Regions from separate parts of the Anoxybacillus sp. ST4 genome, predicted to be linked through region 2. Evidence: riboswitches for the same ligand, from Rfam matches in the RefSeq annotation. Region 2 holds a riboswitch; the other holds the start of a gene.
The links. A riboswitch is a leader RNA that binds a small molecule or an ion and turns the genes downstream of it on or off. The one in region 2 is predicted to bind cobalamin.

Region 1 (4,202 bases), on a different contig from region 2:
AATGATAAAGTACTAGCAAGTTCTGTTGGTAACGTATGTTCATGTTTTGTTGTGACAGGGACATGTATTAAGCTGCAAGACGGTTGAATGATCAGTTGTTCAGAAACGCCTGCTAAATGATGAAGGAGCTTCGCTTTTTGCACAAGCGAACTTTTCCATACATTTCGGCCGTCGACAATACCAGCAACTAATATTTTATCTTTCGGAAATCCGTAAGTATTTATGTCTTCCATGTTTTCGCCATCATCATGAACAAAATCAAGCCCAATGCCTGCGACAGGCAAAGCAACAACTTCACGGTAATGAGATACGCTAGCAAAATACGTTTGTAAAATAATATTTATGTTCGGTATATCGCGGTGAAAAACGTTGTATACATGATGAAATGCGTTGATGATATCATCGTCTATATCTTGAACGAGAATCGGTTCATCCATTTGTACGAACGACACTCCAGCCTCACCTAGTTGTTTTAACAATTCCACATAAACAGGAACTAAGTGTGCAAGATGCTTTCGCCATTCGTTGCGATCGTATTGTTTCGAAAGTAAAAGAAATGTAATCGGTCCAAGTAACACAGGCTTTGCTTCAATATGGAACGTTTCTTTTATTAGTTTGTATTCTTTCAATAGCCGATTTTCCACCAATTTCGGCTTAGTTTGCCCGATTTCAGGAACGATGTAGTGATAATTTGTATTAAACCATTTCGTCATTTCAAGGGCATGTTGTCCGTTCGTGCCACGCGCCATCGCAAAGTATTGCTCTAGCGGATTAACTATTTGTTTGAATCGCTCTGGAATATATCCGAACATAAATGCTGTATCTAACACGTGATCGTATAAGGAAAAATCTCCGATCGGAATGAGATCAATTCCTTTCTCGACTTGTTTGCGAATCGAATCAAGTCGAATCGTTTCCATCGTTTTTGTGAACTGCTCTTCGTTCATTTGCCCATTCCAAAAAGATTCTAATGCTTTTTTCCATTCCCTCTTTTCTCCAATACGTGGATATCCTACATTCGAACTGTAGATTAACATATACAAGCACCTCCAGTTATTTTATCCCAATCAAGCAGAAAAACCCCCTTCCAAACAGAAGGAGGGCATAGCTAACTCGTATTGAGATACGTGAAGTGCCTCAACATCATATGTCCTCACTCCTCCCTATGACGCGTAGGTCGTAAGTGCATACAACAGGCAGGTCTCCTGACTTAGCTTCATCGCCGTTTATCTCCTTCCCATTTCGCGTGAAACAGTGGATGATGATAAACAGCTCTGCATCACAGTGGCGCGACCGTGTTGGATTTTCACCAAACTTCCCTTTTAAGATTCACAGCATGTGTGAACCACCTGTTGCGTGAACTTATTATTTTGTTGTATAAAATTCAGAATAAACGAACTTTTTGTTTTTTTCAACTGAAATATTTTCTCGTGTGGAGTTTTGAGAGATGTAACGCCGTAGGTAACTATTCAGCCTCCAACTAGAGAAAGTTAGAAAGATACGTTTAAAACTTTCTATTTCCTGTCTAAAGGTATCACTAATCGACAGGAGAGGTGAAGACGATGAAAGAAGAATAAATTCTAGCCGTGTATCATCAAGGACCTAAAGCTGTTGTGTAATTAGTCAAAACATTAATGAATCAAATCGAACAATTACAATAACGGGGGCGAGTAGTTGGACGCACGAAAAAAACAGTACTAACAGCTATTTGTCGCCTTCTTCCGATCCGTTTCGTCCTTCGAACCTCCTTGCGGAAGAAAACAGGCAAGCGCCCAGGTGGACAGATCGGACATCGGAGGTATATGCTCCAAAAGGTGGCTAACCCGCACCATATCGTTGTACACCGAGTAACCCAATGCCAAGGATGCGTGCGGGGCATCGCTAGAACAGGTGCCGGTCCATCAATGCCTTACCCGACAAGTATGGGACTTTCCAACTTTGCCGATGGAAGTCACCCAGCAAGAATGTGAAGTCAAGTTTTATCACCATTGTCATCGTCTTCACCAAGCGGAGTTTCCTGTCCGCGTCACGAACCCAGTACAATATGAACTAAGAGTCAAAGCACTGCTTGTTTATCTCACAAAATATCAATTGCTTCCTTATCACCAGACGGCAGAGCTCATTAAAGATGTTGTTAGTCATTGGATCAGCGAAGGGACGCTGGTAAAGATCAACCGGGAAGCCGGCGAATGTCTGGCCGACATTCGTCCCCTTTTTCATAAGGTGTTGTTGGTTTCTCGCGTTCTTCACGTAGATGAAATAGGCTTTCAGTTGCAGGGAAAACGAAACTGCTTCATGTCACAAGTAACGATCAAGCGAGTGGTATGCCTACCATCCAAAACGGGGCAAGGAAGTGATGAATAACATTAGGTTTCTTCCCTTTTACGAGTGAACGATGATGCATGACGTATGGAAGCCGTATTTTCGGTATCTCCAAGCTCAACATGCGTTGTGCAACTCCCATCTTCTCTTTGAACTTCAAGTGATATGGGAGCTCCATGAACATGGATGGGCGAAAGACCTGATGGATCTTCTTCTCGAGATGAAGCAGGAGGTGGACCAGACTGGCGGATGATTGAGCGGCGAACGGGTTCGGCAGTATCGAAGATATGAGCGTTTCCTTCGTCATGGCGCTGGCCTACTGGATCTTGCTTCTCCAAAAAGGAGGCTCCCGAACGGGTAGCAAAGCAGCCTGAAAGTTGCTTGATCGGCTACAGAAATATCAAGCCGAAGTCTCCGTTTCTTTCGTGATTCTCATGTTCCCTGTGGCAATAACTAGGTAGAACGGGATTGTAGATGGCCAAGATTAAGCAGTGTATTTCCGGCACCTTTCGTAGAGAAGAAGATGTACACGTCTTTGGTCTTGTGCGTAGCATCATCTCCACGATCAAAAAACCGAAGAAACGAGTATGAGATATTCTTTAGTAGTTGCTTCAAGGCCATTTTCACTGCCTATTTGTTTCCACCTAGTCAGGATGTTTTCTGAAAGAGAAAATGCTCTTTTCGTGTTGTCTTCTAGCAAAGTAACTAGTAATAGGCTGAATAGTTACCGCCGTAGTTAATGGTTATATTTTTCTTTTAAGTTAATATTGATATTTTATTGATAATTTTATGTTAAAAAGTATTGATTTTTTTTTTTTTTTTTTGTTATAGTTTTACATGTATAAAAATTAAATTATTTCATATATATCGAATAATTTTTAAAATAAGGAAGTCTTATTTCTAAAATATGTACTTGATAGGTGGTATGTTTTCTGTTTTAACAAAAGAGAGGTTTATGTTCTGATCAATATAATAAAATAATCATTTATGTGGAACAGAATAGACGAAAATATGTGCATTGAAAGAATAAAAGGATTCGTCACTACAACAACATGTACTTGATAAGCGATACGGTTTCCTGTACAAAGAAGTAAAAAAACATTGGTTCATCACCACAAAATGTACTTGACAAGCAATACGGTTTCTTGTACAAAGATGTGCAAAAACCATTGATTTACTGATTTTTCCTCACAATCGTAAATAGGGTATGTTCAGAAAAAAATCAAGTACAACTTTTGGTGAAGAGCCAAAAAAACATTTATTTACTATTTTTTCTCACAAGCGTAAATAGAGTGTGTCTAGAAGGAAATCAAGTACAAATTTTGAACATAGATCATGAAAAGTAAAAAATGTATTTTTTGTTTTGACTCTGTATTTATATAAAATACAAAAAATTCTAACAGTTTTTATTGAGAGGATTGATTAATATGGAAGTAGTTAATAGCAAATTATCTTTAGGTAAGGCTAATAAAATATTCAAAGAAATATCGAGAACATATTTTGAAATGGGAGATCCTACGTACTTGCATTATATGTGTAACCCTTTGAAAAAGATTGTTTTTCAAAATATAGTAGGTACACTTTTTTATCGATATTCTCTGAGTACTGTGAAAATCGTAGATGAAGAACAACCGATTGCCTACTGTTTCCACAGGAAGATAGGTGAGAGGATAGTCATCTGTATGGATATATATTTGACTCCTGAATCAAGAGGGAAAGGATTAAGTAGGAAAGTCATCGAGCTCTATAGAAAAGAGTTGTATAAGCAAGGATTCGATTTTATTCTTGGTGCAGCGTTTAACAAAAATATTCCTTCACAAAAGATGCTCCAAAAGTATGCAGATGCAAATTTCTTTTATACAAATGCGTTCCAGTTTAAT
Region 2 (4,202 bases):
TAGAAGCTCTATTAGTACACGCGGGATGCGCAATGTTTGTAGTGCGCATGCCAAGCGAAAAAATGGCGTTGTTGCGGCAAGAAAAAAGAGAACGAGCGAGCATGTAAACGCTCGTAACCAAATCGTACCTACATATGAAACGTCCACAACAGCACCATCAAGTGAAAAAAGGAGCGGTGCGCTACTCCAAAGAATAACGAGCGCCATAAGCAAACAAACACGCAAACAAACATGCCATGGTAAGCGTGCATAAACAATAAGCCAAGTAAGCATCCATCCAACAATGAAAAAACGACCAGCATTCGTTCCAATCATCGCCCATATAAGCAAAATAAATGAAAATGTCAGTTTAAATGTCGCCCGAAGTTTCGAAAGCTGATTGCGATACGCCCATTCGTCAAGCCAGCTAACCATTTCGTTTTCGCCCTCTATACAAGCCGATAATGTAGCCAATCACTCCCGCTCCAATTGCCGCCTGCAATGAAAATAGCAACGTTTCTACTTCCCCGCCGGGCGGTTCAAAAAACACATCGAACCACGGTTCATAATTGGGCGCAAGTTGTTGAATCATCTCCTCCGCAAGCGCATCCGCCCCAGCAAACTCCGTATGTTTTACAACGACGAGCGGCAAAACGATCAAAAGTGCGGCAAGGAAAAGCAATAGTCGATTGTTCATTCAACAGACGCCCCTTTCTGTTGCAATATATTTAATTCTTGTTTCGTGTACGTATGTAAAAAATTCCACACAACAACAGTCAGAAGCCCTTCGGTAATTGCAAGCGGTATTTGAGTGACAGCAAAAATAGAAGCAAACTTTAAGAACGCCCCCCATACCCCGCCTGTTGCGTCTGGAAATGCTAGCGCAAGTTGTATCGATGTCATCACATACGTAGCTAAATTGGCAAACATCGCCGCCACAAAAACAGAAAGGCGCATCGAAATGCGAAGCTTTTGGCATGCAACAAACAACACGTACGCTACAAACGGACCGATAACCGCCATCGAAAACGCATTTGCACCGAGCGTTGTCAATCCACCATGCGCAAGCAATAATGCTTGAAACATTAACACAGCCGTACCGATGACCGTCATGACGAACGGCCCAAATAACAGCGCACCGAGGCCTGTCCCTGTCGGATGCGAGCTGCTTCCTGTGACAGATGGAATTTTTAAAGCGGAAAGAACGAATGTAAATGCGGTCGCTAGCGCAAGCAACATTTTCATTTCCGGCTGTTGTTTTACGATGCGCGTCATCGTCCGTAAACCGACGAAGAAAAATGGCAAAAATAACAACCACCAAACGAGCGCCCAATGCCAAGGTAAAAATCCTTCCATAATGTGCATCGCATATACTGAAGGTGAAAGCGCAAATAAAACGTAGACAGTCAAGCATGTACAAACGATCCACCATGCGTTTCGCTTCATTTTTCTTTCCCCCTTGTCGCAACGCTATGTTCGGGCATAACAAATTCTGTATGTTCATACGTATACGTGACGTAATCGCGCAATATGTTCCCGTCACGTACATGATTGCGTACAATGTCCCTCCCTATTTGTTCATCAATCGTACGATACCAAACACCTTCTGGATAAACGATGACGACACATGCATCTTCGCAGCGACCGTTGCATCGTGTACGCGTCGTATGAACGCGCCCATGTAACTGCAACCGATCAATTTCATCGCGAATCGCTTGCGTCACCTCTTCTCCTCCTTTTCTCATGCAGCTTCCTCCGTTGCAAATAAGCACGTGATGTGTCGTTCCTTGTAAATTCCATGTTGCCATATATGTCGCCCCTTTTTTCCAAAATAAAAAAGCACCTCTAGGTAGAGGTGCAGAAAAAAACGAAATATTCAAACAATCATGCATTCACAACCGTTGTATCTCTTATGGCGATTTCTTATCATGTATTCACAACCGTTGCTTTCCATCGTCTCCGCACGTCCACCTATATTCCCGTAGGCAGCCGACGTATCGCAAGCAGGCAGGTCTCCTGGCTTAGGTTCATCATTTCGTTGCGCCTTCCCAAAAATCAGTGGCATATTGCAACGAAACTCCCCATCACAGTGGCGGGTACCGCGACGGCTTTGCACCGTTCTTCCCTTTTAAGCATACGGACGTATGCACCGTACTTGCTCATCGTATATATTTTTCAAAGAGCGTAAATGTTAAGAATATAATACACCATTTTTTTCTTCTCGCCTAGCCTGTTTATAAAAAAAGAGCACCTTCCTATTCAGAAGGTGCTTTGTAATAATCGCACGAAAACCGTTTGACGAGCGTATGCGGAATAATGATGCGTTTAATTGGCTCATTCGGGTTTTCGATTTGTTGAATTAAATTTCTTGCTGCTTCAAAGCCGAGCTGGAAAATGTTAATGTCTACCGATGTTAATGGCGGACGGGAAATTTCTGATAAAAGCACGTTGTTAAAGCTCACGATCGACAAATCGGCTGGTACGCTTAACCCCATTTCCGCAAGCGTATTTAACACACCGAGCGCCATCAAATCGTCGGCGACAACGAGCGCAGTTGGCGGTTCTTTCAATGAAAGCAACCCTTTCATCGCCTCTTGGCCGCCTTCTTTTAAAAATTCTTCATGCACGATGTAATCTTTTCGATACGAAAGACTAGCCGATTTCAATGCTTTTTCATATCCGCGCAAACGATCCATCGTCACGATGAGATTTACATTTCCTCCGACAAAAGCGATGCGTTCATGACCGAGCTCAATTAAATATTCCGTCGCCTCGCGCGCGGCGCGAACGTTATCGTTATCAACGTGCGTAATTTGCTCCGCTTTTTTATGCGGTTTACCGATGACGACAAACGGCACGTCTTCTTTTTGTAAATACGCCATAATTTTATCGTTCGCGCGCGAATACAGCAAAATGACCCCATCGACGCGTTTTCCTTGCACCATATGGACGACGCCTTCATAAATTTCCGCTTCCGTCTCCCCTGTCGACAACTGCAACGCATATTGTCGATCATGCACCGCTTTGCTAATGCCGCGAATGACTTCTGGGAAAAACGGGTTTTGAAACGCTTTATCGGCTGAGCTTGGCATAATTAAGCCGATCACTTGCGTCGATTTATTTGCTAAACTGCGGGCGATAAAATTCGGATGATAGCCGAGCTCTTTCATCGCTTCGCGCACTTTTTTCTTCGTCTTTTCACTAATGCGCGGACTGTCAGCAATGACGCGCGAAACGGTCGATGGTGCCACGTTCGCTCGTTTCGCTACATCTTTAATCGTTACTGTCATAAAAATCCCCCATCTCTTACAAAACAAACGTGTTTGTCGCTTCATCGACAAATCTTTGTTCACCGTTGACTATTACCGTTGACGGCACATGTCCAACAAACACGACACGCATACGCCACGGCGGTTGATACGTCCCTTCCGCTTCGACGTGAAAATGAACTGTATCGTGTGAAAATACCGCACGAATGTGCATGTTCACATACTCTCCTTTTTCGTACGCAAACGTTGTGCCGTCATCATCGTATAACGTATATGATGATGTTCCTTCCTCCATCGTATACACATACAACGTCAACTGTTCGTCCGCAATGGACGTCGATTGTTTTACTTCGGCGTGGGCAATCATCGCCCCTTCTTTTACAAATATCGGCAACCGATCGAGCGGCGCTTCAACGATGTACCTTCTTCCACCTTCAAATCGCTCTTTCGTCCAATAATCGATCCAGCGTCCTTCTGGAAAATAAACGATGCGATGCTTCGTATATGGGCGAACGATCGGTGCGACCATCACTTGTTCGCCAACCATAAACTGATCGGATATGTTCCACGTCTCAGCATCGTCCGGATATTCTAACATGAGCGGGCGCATCATCGGCACACCTGTTTGGTATGCTTCAAAACATAACGTGTACAAATGTGGAAGCCACTCGTAGCGCAACTCAATATATCGCTTCACTATCTGTTCATATGTTTCACCGAACGCCCACGGTTCTTGACGGGCGAAACCAATCGCACAATGATTGCGGAAATATGGGAAAAAAGCGCCGACTTGCGTCCAACGAACAAGCAATTCCCCATGAGCATCGTGAGCGAAGCCGCCCACATCCGCTCCACAACATGCAACAGCAGATAATCCTAAATTTAAACACATCGGCAACGATAGTTCAAGATGTTCCCAAAAGCTACGGTTATCTCCTGTCCACACGGCAGCAT

Region 1: linked by a shared signal. The riboswitch ahead of metE (5-methyltetrahydropteroyltriglutamate--homocysteine S-methyltransferase) and the one ahead of K1I44_RS05910 ((2Fe-2S) ferredoxin domain-containing protein) in region 2 are both predicted to bind cobalamin.

The regions. Positions count from the first base shown of each region.
Region 1 covers NZ_JAHZOE010000034.1:7,018-11,219, reverse strand. Annotated here, with positions in the region: gene metE (5-methyltetrahydropteroyltriglutamate--homocysteine S-methyltransferase) at 1-1,037, opposite strand, end outside; cobalamin riboswitch at 1,179-1,368, opposite strand; gene K1I44_RS13645 (IS66 family transposase) at 1,945-2,364, shown strand; gene K1I44_RS15620 (hypothetical protein) at 2,367-2,660, opposite strand; gene K1I44_RS13635 (GNAT family N-acetyltransferase) at 3,750-4,202, shown strand, end outside.
Region 2 covers NZ_JAHZOE010000005.1:112,166-116,367, forward strand. Annotated here, with positions in the region: gene K1I44_RS05895 (CbiQ family ECF transporter T component) at 1-414, opposite strand, end outside; gene K1I44_RS05900 (energy-coupling factor ABC transporter substrate-binding protein) at 407-676, opposite strand; gene K1I44_RS05905 (energy-coupling factor ABC transporter permease) at 673-1,425, opposite strand; gene K1I44_RS05910 ((2Fe-2S) ferredoxin domain-containing protein) at 1,422-1,787, opposite strand; cobalamin riboswitch at 1,969-2,149, opposite strand; gene K1I44_RS05915 (LacI family DNA-binding transcriptional regulator) at 2,235-3,269, opposite strand; gene K1I44_RS05920 (glycoside hydrolase family 31 protein) at 3,286-4,202, opposite strand, start outside.